DNA from 2 places in the Paenibacillus aurantius genome. Region 2 is predicted to be linked to the other one. Evidence: predicted binding sites of a transcription regulator. Region 2 holds the regulator's gene; the other holds the start of a gene.

Region 1 (5,891 bases), 800 kb from region 2:
GATTCCGTGCAGGACAATCCGTGCCGAGCGGATCACCTCGATCAGCTCGCGGATGTTCGGCTCCTGGATAAGAGATTGATAGGCTTCCTCCCCCAGGTGGTCGGGGACGTGCAGCAGCCGGTACTGGCCGCCGGTCTTCTTCGCCATCGTCGAGGCAATGGTGTTCGCCTGGAACTCCACGCTTTCTCCCAATCCGCCCCGGGCCGGCACGAACCAGCTGCCTTTAAGCGCCGTTGTCGGGGACAGGTGAGTCGCTACTTCGGCCATCGTCGAGCCGCCGGTAACGGCTATGACCGTTTCCTGGCTTACATAGCGGCGCAGGGCGGAAGCGCCGGCCCGGCCCATCTCCTTCTTCGTATAAGGAGAAGTGTCAGAATCGCCCGGTACGATGATCACCTGGCTGATATGGAACGTGTCACGGATCTTCTCCTCGAGCTCGGACAGCCCGAAGAGCTCCTTCGCCATCGGCTCCATCTCATCGAGCACCTTCTGGCCCGCCTCCGTGAGGCGGATGCCCGCCGGGTCGATGTCCACCAGCCCCTGCTCCTTCAGAAAATCCGCTTCCGCCCTCAGCACCCGCTCCGTCATGTTGAGCGAAGCGGCGAGGGTGCGCCTTCCGATAAGCCGGGAAGCCGCGATATGACGCAAAATCGTGTACCGTTTCTTCATGACGTCCAGCAGATCGGGCATAAGCTGCTTCTGAATATTTAGAATCGCCCTCATCATCCATCACTCCTGCGATAGGCTGGACACGAAAAGTCCCGCATACACATTTTAAGTCCCAGGTAGAGCAAAAAAAATTAGCTGCACCATTATTGTAGCGAATCCTGGCATGAATTGCAAACCGCAGCCGCCTTCGGAAACGGTTTCTTTCAAAATATTTTTCAGACCTTGCTCCCGGAAGCCTGTCCCGGCCTTTGGTTCCTTTATGAAAGCAAAGAAGCCCTGCCCTAAGGCAGAGCTTCTGGCGGCCTCGGCCGAAAGCGATGAAAGCCAGGTTTCCTCTACCGGATAACGTGGCTCCGTCTCTATCCGTGGGGCCCTCCTTAAGAAGGCAGAGGGGTCTTGGTCGGCGGGGCGAAGCCTTTGCCGTAGGCCTTGTCGATGGCGGCCCGGATCTCCTTCGCCGGCTTGCCGTCCTGCTTCATTTTAACGGCGGTCTCCGCAATCGTCACACAGACGCCGCAGCGGGTGCCGTGATCGTCCCATACGACGGAGCCGTCGGCGGCCACTTCCTTCACGAAGCAGTTCTGGTTGCTTCCGTGGCCGGCGCTTTCCCCGCATCCGCAGTAGCAGGGGATATAGCGGAGCAGGTCGGTGTTCTTCGCCGCCGCCTGATAGGCCTTCACCATCCGGTCGGGCTGTCCCTTCAGGAAGGCCGGAAGCTGGTCGGCCGAAGCCGTTTTCTCCTGCAGGTCGCCGTTAGGAAGCTGGACCTGGCCTGCCTTCAGCGGCACCGCTCCGGCTCCGGAGGAGTCCGGATTCGAGAGATGCACCGTATGATCATCATGACCGGCTTGCTTATCGGCTTGTCCGCACCCGGCAAGCAGATAGGCAGAGGTTATGACAGTGGCAATCAATAGAGGATAGCGTTTCAATCCATTCCCTCCAAGCTGGTGCCTTATCCGGTAATCTTGTTGCGGATAAAGTACTGTTGTCCTTCATCCTTTATTATATAGGCAGCGGACCCGGAAAGCGAACCGCGGGGCCTGTTTCTCTCTCCTGAAATTTCCGTCTTGCAATTTTGTTTGGGGTATCATATAATAACTCTTGCTTGCTTCTTCCGTTCTTCTTGAATCGGATGACTGCATTGTGCGCCCGTGGTCCAATGGATATGACGTAGGCCTCCGGAGCCTGAGATCGAGGTTCGATTCCTCGCGGGCGCGCCACTTACATAAAGAAGAAGCCGGAATGATCAGCGTAGGCTGATTTTTTTTGTCCCTTCATTTGACCTTTCTTGACCTTTGTTCCATTATCCGTTATTATGGTTATATGGTTTACAGAGGTTTTTGCTCTTTCCCGTTTCCTCGCCTTATAGAAACGGACCCGCTTGACAATACTATATTTTAACGATAGGGGGAACATGTTCATGAGTTTCATTCCAATGGTAGTAGAACCCGATGCACGCGGTGAACGCGCCTATGACATTTACTCGCGTCTTCTGAAGGACCGGATCATTTTTCTCGGAAGCCCCATCAACGACCAGATAGCGAATGCGATCATCGCCCAGCTCCTCTTCTTGACCGCTCAGGACGCAGAGAAGGACATTCATCTCTACATCAACAGCCCGGGCGGCTCGATCACCGCGGGAATGGCCATCTACGATACGATGCAATTCATCAAGCCCGACGTCTCCACGATCTGTGTAGGGATGGCCGCTTCCATGGGAGCGTTCCTGCTGACCGCCGGAGCCAAAGGCAAGCGCTTCGCATTGCCTAACAGCGAAGTCATGATCCACCAGCCCCTCGGAGGCGCGGAAGGCCAGGCGAGCGACATCGAAATCCGGGCCAAGCGGATCATCAAGCTTCGCGAGAAGCTGAACAAGATTCTGGCCGAGCGTACCGGACAGCCTATCGAGCGCATCGACAAGGACACGGACCGCGACTACTTCATGACCGCCGAGGAAGCTCTGGCTTACGGCTGTATCGACAAGGTCATCGAAACGGCCAATAAGGACGTTCTGTAAGAAGCTGGAGGCCTTACTCTCCTCTTGCCCCCATATCCGAGACAACAAACTCACGGGACAAGGGCAAGCCAAAACAAAAACCCGGGATTCGGAACCGCTATCAGCGGACCGGCACCCCGGGTTTTTTTGTTGCTTACTTCGCTTTATGCAAGGGCGGTCAGCCCTCCAGGCGGGCTACCAGGCGTCCTTCTACTATCGTGACGGAATAGCTGTCCAAGCCCGTGCTCGGCACGTTCTGGCATCTCCCGGAGTGATACTCGAAGGTCCAGCCGTGCAGCGGGCACACCAGCTCCCCGTCCTCGAATTCAACGGGGTAGCCGGCATGCGGGCACGTCCGGGACAGCAGCCGATACCCCTCCTCGTCCTTCAGCAGGTAAAACGGCCGGTTGTCGATCTCGATCTCCGCCGGCAGCTCGCCGAAGGCCCGTTCTTCCCCTAACATGACTTCTTTCATTTTCCCACCTCGTTCCTTCGGTTGGTAAGCGGCAAGCCGCCTGTCTTCTAAGGCTTCACTTCGTCCAGCGGGTAGAAGATCAGATCCACCGGAAAGGCCGAGCCGGCCGGCGGGGTGAATTCCATCTCGAAGGTCTCTTCCTCGCCCGTCGTCCGGGCCAGCAGCTGGACCTGCTCGAAGGCGCCCAGCACCCCGGAGGTCGGAGCCATCGTGAATTCGCCGTTCACCTTGAATGGCCCCTTGAACGGACCTCCCCGGGGCAGCAGAAGCACCGCCATTCGTCCCGGACGCTCCGCATGAATCTTGTAGATCATCCCGTAATTGCCTTCGTTGTAGACCTCCTGCTTGCGCTGGTTGTCGTAGCCCTTGTCGAACGGATCCTCCTTGCCGTCGCCGATCGTCAGGCGGGCCGGCTTGGCCAGGCCGTTCAGGTTGACGTTCCATGTCTTCTCGGAGACCGGGAACGTTCCGCGCACATTGGCCACGTAATCGAGCGGCCGGTAGATCGACACCGAGTACGCGTTGGGGCTCGCGATATTGTCCATTGCGATGAACTGGAATTCGACCTCCCCGTCGGTCTCCACATCGTAGAATACGTTGACCCCCTGCCCGGGATAGAAATCCGGCATAAGCACGTAAACATAGCTTTGGCCAGCCGGAATGACGAGCTCCTCACGAATCGGATCATGCAGCATAAAATCCACCGACGCCTCATGCCCGATGAGGTTCGCATAGCTGGACGGGAACACCTCGCCCTTGTTCGTCGTCGTCACTTTGACCGGCCTGCCGGATGTGTTCTTCGCCATGATGACGAACTGCACCTTCTCCGCCATCTCGTTGACATGATCGGCATAGAGCCGTGCTTTGCCGTGCACCTTCTCCTGGTACAGGATGCCCTTCTCCTTGATGCTCTCCGGGCTGTCACTCACAATAAGCGGGCGGGAGCGATCCTCCGCCACCCGTGCCGGGAGCGCGGGAAGGCCGTAGAAATGGCTGTAGATCATTCCCCAGTCTGTCTTGATCCGGGAGCCGGCCGGCCAGAACTGAAGCTTGTACGACAGCTCATCCAGGTAAGGGGTCGGCTCGATGATGAGTTGGCGCGTATAGGTCGCGCTGACATGCCCTTTACTGTCCTTCACCTTCAAGGAGATGGGATAGGTGCCCGGCGTGAAGAAGGCCTCCTGCTTGCCTGTCCACTCGTAGGAGACAATCCCTTCCGCATCGGGATCGTAGCTCAGGTCCACGTACTTGACGGGCTCCCCGAGCCGGTAGCTCGGCTTGGCAAACGTGAATTTCGCCACCGGCCGCGAGTTGTCGAGCTCCCCATTGTAGAGGTCGTCCGGCTTCTTAACGTATACGATTCCGATGGATCTCGTCGTATGGTCATAGGAGTATTTGGCCCCCACCAAGTCCCCGAACCACGACAGCTTCACCATGAGCCGCTCGTTCACCAGGGCGGCCACCTGCTCGAACGGGCTCTGCACCCCGTTAACGAACACGAGCTTCCGGGCGAGATCGAACTCCACCTTTACCTTCGGCACGTCCATCTCCACCCGGCCCGTCTTGGCGTTCCACTCGACCTTGACGCCCATCGTGTCCCCCAGAAATTTAGCGGGGACGAACGTCTTGTCCTCCAAAATAACGGCCGGCGGGTCTACCGGGACCGCCGCGCCGTTCACCACGGCTTCCGGCTGGTCCAGCCCGAGCGTAATCTGCATGGTGGTGGTGGAGACCGCCTTCGTCTGGCTCCCTCCCGCCCCCAGGAGGATCAGTGCCGCCCCGGCCGCCGCCCCCCATTTTCTCCACAGTGTCATGTTCTCTCTTCCCCTCTCCAGATAAACACCAAAAAAACCCTTTTCGGGATATCCTCACGTTAGACGCAAGAATAAGGAAAAAGGTTTCGTTCTGTCCAAAACTATGTAAAGGTAATATGAATAAAGCTCCCGGAACCGGAAGCTTGCCTCTTATTGGTTCTCCAGCTCTTCCTTGCTGACTAGCTGGGTTAAAGCGTTTACAGCCTGATCTGCGTCGGTGCCTTCCGCACTGATATATACCTCGGTCCCCGTGCTGATCGCCAGGCTCATGATCCCCATGATGCTCTTGGCGTTCACTTTCTTCTCATCCTTCTCTACAAAAATTTCCGAAGAAAATTTATTGGCTTCTTGAACGAACAATGCTGCCGGTCTTGCGTGCAGACCTGTTTTTAATTTAACGACAACGGGTCGTTTGGACGACATGAATCTATACCCCCTACATACTTTTGTTTGCGTAAATGATGTCCTCTGGAACCGATAGCATCCGAATTTTCATCCATTATACCATTTTTCCCAAAAGTACACTAGAAAAAACTAATGTATTTTCACGTAACGCGGGAATTTCGAAGCTTTTCCGCCATTTCGTCAATTTTTCTAAGCCGGTGGTTCACTCCTGATTTGCTGACGGATCCCTTCAGAAGATCGCCGATCTCATTCAGGTTCACGTCGGGATGCATCAGACGCACCTCGGCCACTTCCCTCAGCTTCTCCGGAAGGTTCTCCAGTCCGATTTCATTCTGCAGGAGCTTTATGTTCTCGATCTGACGGACCGCCGCCCCGATCGTTTTGTTCAAGTTGGCCGTTTCGCAGTTAACGATCCGGTTTACGGAATTGCGCATGTCTTTCATGATCCGGACATCCTCAAACCGCAGAAGCGCTTGGTGAGCGCCGATCAAGCTGAGCAGTTCGATGATTTTCTCGCCTTCCTTGATGTAGA
Region 2 (5,891 bases):
CATTTCTTCCACGAACGAATTCCAGGATTCGCAGGCCGGGCACTTGCCGAGCCACTTCGCGGATTCGTATCCGCATTCCTGGCAGCTGAACTTGGTTTTTGCTTTTGCCATTCTCTATCTCCTAGTATCGCATCCGACGCGGGCTTGTTGCCTGCCGGCCGTTTGCGGTTGTATTTAAAAGTTTACCATTTTGCCGGTTCGGGTGAAAGCCCCGGCCCCCATAAAAAAACACTTTGCAAGTATCCCGCGGGATACCGCAAAGTGCTTCTTTGCTTATTGCCCTGAATTAGGCGTTGCGTACGACTTCCAGCTCTCCGTCCTTCAGATCGATCGTCAAGGAATCTCCTTTGGCGATGTTCCCTTTCAGCAGCTCTTCGGAAAGCCGGTCTTCGATATGCTTCTGAATGGCGCGGCGCAGCGGCCTTGCCCCGTAAGCCGGGTCGAAGCCTTCCTTGGCGAGGTAAGACATTGCCGCGTCGGTCAGTTCGAAGTCGACCTCCTGCTCCTTCAGACGCTTGCGCAGATCGCTCGCCATAAGCGATACGATACGGGCAATGTGCTCTTCCTCGAGGGAGTGGAACACGATGATCTCATCAATCCGGTTAAGGAATTCCGGACGGAAGCTCTTCTTGAGCTCGCCCATCACTTTATCCTTCATGTTGGTATAGTCGCGTCCCGCATCGTTTCCGGCCGTAAAGCCGAGAGACGAATTCTTCTTGATCATTTCGGCCCCTACGTTCGAGGTCATGATGATCAGCGTGTTGCGGAAGTCTACCGTGCGGCCTTTGGAATCGGTCAGGCGGCCGTCTTCGAGCACCTGCAGAAGAATGTTGAACACTTCCGGGTGAGCCTTCTCGATTTCATCGAGCAGGACAACGGAATACGGCTTGCGGCGGACCTTCTCGGTCAGCTGGCCGCCTTCCTCATAGCCAACATATCCCGGAGGCGCCCCGACCAGACGCGAGGTAGAATGCTTCTCCATGTATTCCGACATGTCTATGCGGATAACCGCATTCTCGTCACCGAAGAGGGACTCCGCCAGAGCGCGGGCGAGCTCGGTTTTACCGACACCCGTCGGGCCCAGGAAGATGAAGGAGCCCATCGGACGCTTGACATCCTTCAGACCGGCGCGGGCGCGGCGGATGGCACGGCTAACGGCACGTACCGCTTCGTCCTGGCCGATGACCCGCTCATGAAGGATAGATTCCATTTTGAGCAGACGTTCGGTTTCCTCTTCGGCAAGCTTCACAACCGGGATGCCGGTCCAGCTGGCCACCACTTGAGCAATATCCTCCGGCGTTACTTCCGAATCGGTGCGGCCTTGCTTTTCTTTCCACTCGTTCTTCGTCTGCTCCAGCTCTTCGCGCATTTTTTGCTCGGTATCGCGCAGGGCGGCCGCTTTCTCGAACTCCTGGCTTTGAACCGCGGCGTCCTTCTCCTTGCGCACGTTCTCCAGCTTCGTCTCCATCTCCTTCAAAGTTGGAGGAACGGTGTACGAATGCAGGCGAACCTTGGAGCCGGCTTCGTCGATCAGGTCGATCGCTTTATCCGGAAGGAAGCGGTCCGTAATGTAGCGGTCGGACAATTTTACGGCTGCTTCGATGGCATCGTCTGTAATTTTGACGCGGTGATGAGCTTCATAACGGTCACGAAGCCCGTGAAGAATCTGAATGGCCTCTTCCACCGTCGGCTGGTCGACCGTAATCGGCTGGAAGCGGCGCTCCAGAGCGGCGTCCTTCTCAATGTACTTGCGGTATTCGTCCAAGGTTGTTGCCCCGATGCACTGCAGCTCGCCGCGGGCCAGTGCCGGCTTCAGAATGTTGGAGGCGTCAATGGCGCCTTCCGCTCCGCCTGCACCGATCAGCGTGTGAAGCTCGTCAATGAAGAGAATGATGTTCCCCGCTTGGCGGATCTCATCCATGATCTTCTTCAAACGGTCTTCGAATTCACCGCGGTACTTCGTTCCGGCTACAACGGAGCCCATGTCGAGGGTCATAACCCTCTTATCCCGCAAAGTTTCCGGAATTTCATTGTTGATGATCTTCTGGGCCAGGCCTTCGGCAATGGCCGTTTTCCCGACCCCAGGCTCCCCTATGAGAACCGGATTGTTCTTGGTCCGGCGGCTCAGTACTTGAATAACGCGCTCGATTTCTTTGCTGCGGCCGATGACCGGATCGAGATTGCCTTCCTTCGCGAAGGCCGTCAAGTCACGGGCCAAACCGTCCAGAGTAGGCGTGTTAACGTTCGCCGGGCTGCCATGATTGGAGGACACCGTCTCGCTGCTGCCCAGCAGCTGAAGCACCTGTTGACGGGCCTTGTTCAGGGAGATGCCCAGGTTGTTGAGAACACGGGCCGCTACCCCTTCACCTTCGCGAATCAGGCCAAGCAGGATGTGCTCGGTTCCTACGTACGTATGCCCCAACTTCCGGGCTTCATCCATGGACAGCTCGATTACTTTCTTTGCACGCGGGGTATAAGCGATGTTGGTAGGCTGCTCCTGCCCCCGGCCGATGAGAGATTCCACTTCATCCTGGATCTTCTCCAGGCCGAGTCCAAGCGCGATCAGCGCCTTGGCGGCAATGCCTTCCCCTTCGCGGATAAGTCCAAGTAAAATATGCTCTGTGCCGATATTGTTATGGCCCAAACGTACTGCCTCTTCCTGCGCCAGGGCAAGGACCTTTTGCGCGCGTTCCGTAAATCTGCCAAACATCATCAAAAGCACCTCCACTAATGTATGATAAACTTATTATTGATGGGCGAAACGCTCACGGATCATATCCGCTCGGCGAAGATCTCGCTCCTCCGCCGACAGCATTTTCCCGGCATACTGCTGCAAAAATCCCGGCTGCGTCATCACGAGCAGCTCGTTCAAGGTCTGGGCCGAAAGGTTCGGAATCATGCCCAGATCGATTCCCAGACGGACATCGGATAAGCGCTGTGCCGCTTCTTTGGAGTCCAGAATGACGGCGTAGGACAGGATGCCGTAGGATCGTTTGACCCGGTCGGTCAGCCTCGCCCTCGATTCGGCCACCAGCTTGGCACGGGCGGCACGCTCATGCTCGATGATCTGCCGCACCACGCTGTAAAGATTATCGATGATCTCCTCTTCCGACTGGCCGAGGGTAATCTGGTTGGAAATCTGAAACAGGTTACCTGTTGCCTCGCTGCCTTCTCCGTATAGCCCCCGAACGGCAAGACCGACTTGGGTGATGGCCGACAGAATCCGGTTGATCTGCTGGGTGATGACCAGCGCCGGCAGGTGAATCATGACGGAGGCGCGGATCCCGGTTCCCACATTCGTGGGACAGCTCGTCAGGTACCCTCTCTTCTCATCAAAGGCATAATCCAAGTCCTGCTCGAAAATATCGTCAATCTGGTTCGCCAGATCCCAAGCCTCTTTGATTTGAAGGCCGGAATACAGGCATTGAATCCGGATATGGTCTTCTTCATTAATCATGATGCTGACGGATTCGTTATCGCTAAGAATAACCGCTCCGTTCCGGGATTCATTGGCCAAATTCGGACTAATCAAATGCTTCTCCACCAGCACCCGTTTCTCCAGTTCATTCAAATCAGACAACGGAGCGAAGGAGAAATGGCTAATGGAATTAAAATCGTCGTTCGCCAAAACAGCCGAGGCCTTTTCCAAGACTTCTTCAGACTGCTGGTTCGTGGCCAACATCGGAAACGGATGGGAACGCAAGTTACGGGCTATGCGGATCCGGCTGCTGATCACAATATCCGAGTCCGGTCCGTCTTGTCTCATCCAATCGCTTAGAGCTTCTTTTACAAAACGGTCTAAGGTCATTTAGGCCTCCCTCCCTCCATCTTACATCTCGGAAACCTTTTTTTCCAATTCGCGGATCTGATCTCTCACCTTGGCGGCCCGTTCGAATTCTTCCTTCTCGATGTAATCCGCCATGTCTTTTCGTAAATTCTCTATATCACGACGGAATTGGATTCTTCCTCCGGCCCGCTTGGGAACCTTCCCTGTGTGGGAGGTGCTTCCGTGAACCCTTTTGAAAAGAGGATCCATCCGATCGGCAAAATAATTGTAGCAGGAGCTGCAGCCGAACCGTCCCAGCTTGCTGAATTGGGAGTAGGTTAATCCGCACTCCTCGCACCGCAGGCTGGGGGAAGGAGGTTTGGCTCCCGTATTAACCGGATTAGCCGGATCAAAATGTAGCAGACCCGAGAGCAGGTTATGAATGGAGAACCCGTTCGGTGTCCCCGGAATCAGCTCTCCCTTCTCCCGCGCGCAGGCTTCGCATATATGAAATTCCGTCTTCTCGCCATTGACTATCTTCGTGAAGTGAAGCGTAGCCGGCCTTTTGCCGCATTCCTGACAGTTCATGGGAGGCCTCCTTCATTTACCCAATAGGGAAATTAGCATGGCTTTCAGCAGGCGGGCTCTAACCTCGTCCCTCTGAGGGAGCTTAAAGAGCAAGACATCCCGGGAGACCGCCGCCTTGATCAATTTCGCTTCCCGGTCGGTAATCAAGCCACCTTCCAGGAGTTGATACACGAGTCCTTCGGATGCCGTCTGATCGATCTGCGCCGTTATGGTCCGAAAAATATGGTCCAATATCGCACCTTGGGACGAAAGCTCCACCTTCTGAATCCTTATATATCCTCCGCCGCCCCTTTTGCTTTCGACGATGTAGCCCTTCTCCAGGGTAAAGCGGGTACTGATTACATAATTGATCTGCGAAGGGACGCATTGAAATTGATCGGCCAGCTCGTTGCGCTGGATCTCGATAATTCCATTCGGACTTTGCATCAGAATATTTTTTAGATACTGTTCGATGATTTCCGAAGCATTCCGCATCCATTCTCCTCCACATCTTTTGAAAATTTAGCGGTCCTAACAGCTTATAAAAGTCGACTGACTTTGACTTTCTTTGACCTTAACTATATTATAGCACATTTTTTTATTTTGCCAAGAGGGTCTGCTTTCTCCGTGCCTGTTCTTATTGTGGGAAGGCACGTAAGGATTTATACCCGAATTCCCCCGCGTTGAATAAGAAAAAACCCTCACTATTACTTTTCTAAAAAAGCCCCTCTGGTTTTCACTAGAGTGGCTTTAATTCGCTTGGCCATCCACTCCTCCAAGACAGGCTTCGCCGTGATCTAAGCACCATCTTCGCTGGAACAGCAAAAAGCCCCTCTGGCTTTAACCAGAGAGGCTTCATTTCGCTTGGCAACGTCCTACTCTCCCAAGATCCTGCGATCTAAGTACCATTGGCGCTGGAGGGCTTAACGGTCGTGTTCGAGATGGGAACGCGTGGTTCCCCTCCGCCATCATCACCAAACGTCAGAGTTTGCACCCTGAAAACTGGATTCGAAGCTTACGTTTGTTCATCCTTTATGCTCCCCTAGTGGGGTCATGAATAAGCCCTCGACCGATTAGTATTCGTCCGCTGCATGCTTTACAGCACTTCCACGCCGAACCTATCTACCTCGTCGTCTACAAGGGGTCTTACTAATTGGGAAATCTCATCTTGAGGGGGGCTTCACGCTTAGATGCTTTCAGCGCTTATCCCGTCCGTACTTGGCTACCCAGCGGTGCTCCTGGCGGAACAACTGGTACACCAGCGGTACGTCCATCCCGGTCCTCTCGTACTAAGGACAGCTCCTCTCAAATTTCCTGCGCCCGCGACAGATAGGGACCGAACTGTCTCACGACGTTCTGAACCCAGCTCGCGTACCGCTTTAATGGGCGAACAGCCCAACCCTTGGGACCTACTTCAGCCCCAGGATGCGATGAGCCGACATCGAGGTGCCAAACCTCCCCGTCGATGTGGACTCTTGGGGGAGATAAGCCTGTTATCCCCAGGGTAGCTTTTATCCGTTGAGCGATGGCCCTTCCATTCGGTACCACCGGATCACTA

Evidence for each region. Region 2 encodes CtsR, which represses protease genes until heat stress. Its sites were predicted from a motif close to ATGGTCAATAAAGGTCAAACA; they were not measured.
Region 1: a site for CtsR is predicted at 1,945-1,965, ahead of clpP (ATP-dependent Clp endopeptidase proteolytic subunit ClpP). Genes of this name have one in related genera too.

Annotation. Positions count from the first base shown of each region.
Region 1 is NZ_CP130318.1:5,748,257-5,754,147, forward strand. It holds gene MJA45_RS25915 (sugar-binding transcriptional regulator) at 1-723, opposite strand, end outside; gene MJA45_RS25920 (PCYCGC motif-containing (lipo)protein) at 1,047-1,598, opposite strand; tRNA gene MJA45_RS25925 (tRNA-Arg) at 1,815-1,889, shown strand; gene clpP (ATP-dependent Clp endopeptidase proteolytic subunit ClpP) at 2,090-2,686, shown strand; gene MJA45_RS25935 (Rieske (2Fe-2S) protein) at 2,844-3,140, opposite strand; gene MJA45_RS25940 (stalk domain-containing protein) at 3,188-4,954, opposite strand; gene MJA45_RS25945 (HPr family phosphocarrier protein) at 5,105-5,377, opposite strand; gene whiA (DNA-binding protein WhiA) at 5,500-5,891, opposite strand, start outside.
Region 2 is NZ_CP130318.1:245,951-251,841, reverse strand. It holds gene radA (DNA repair protein RadA) at 1-111, opposite strand, end outside; gene clpC (ATP-dependent protease ATP-binding subunit ClpC) at 287-2,713, opposite strand; gene MJA45_RS01170 (protein-arginine kinase McsB) at 2,747-3,808, opposite strand; gene MJA45_RS01165 (protein-arginine kinase activator protein McsA) at 3,830-4,354, opposite strand; gene MJA45_RS01160 (CtsR family transcriptional regulator) at 4,367-4,828, opposite strand; rRNA gene rrf (5S ribosomal RNA) at 5,196-5,312, opposite strand; rRNA gene MJA45_RS01150 (23S ribosomal RNA) at 5,387-5,891, opposite strand, start outside.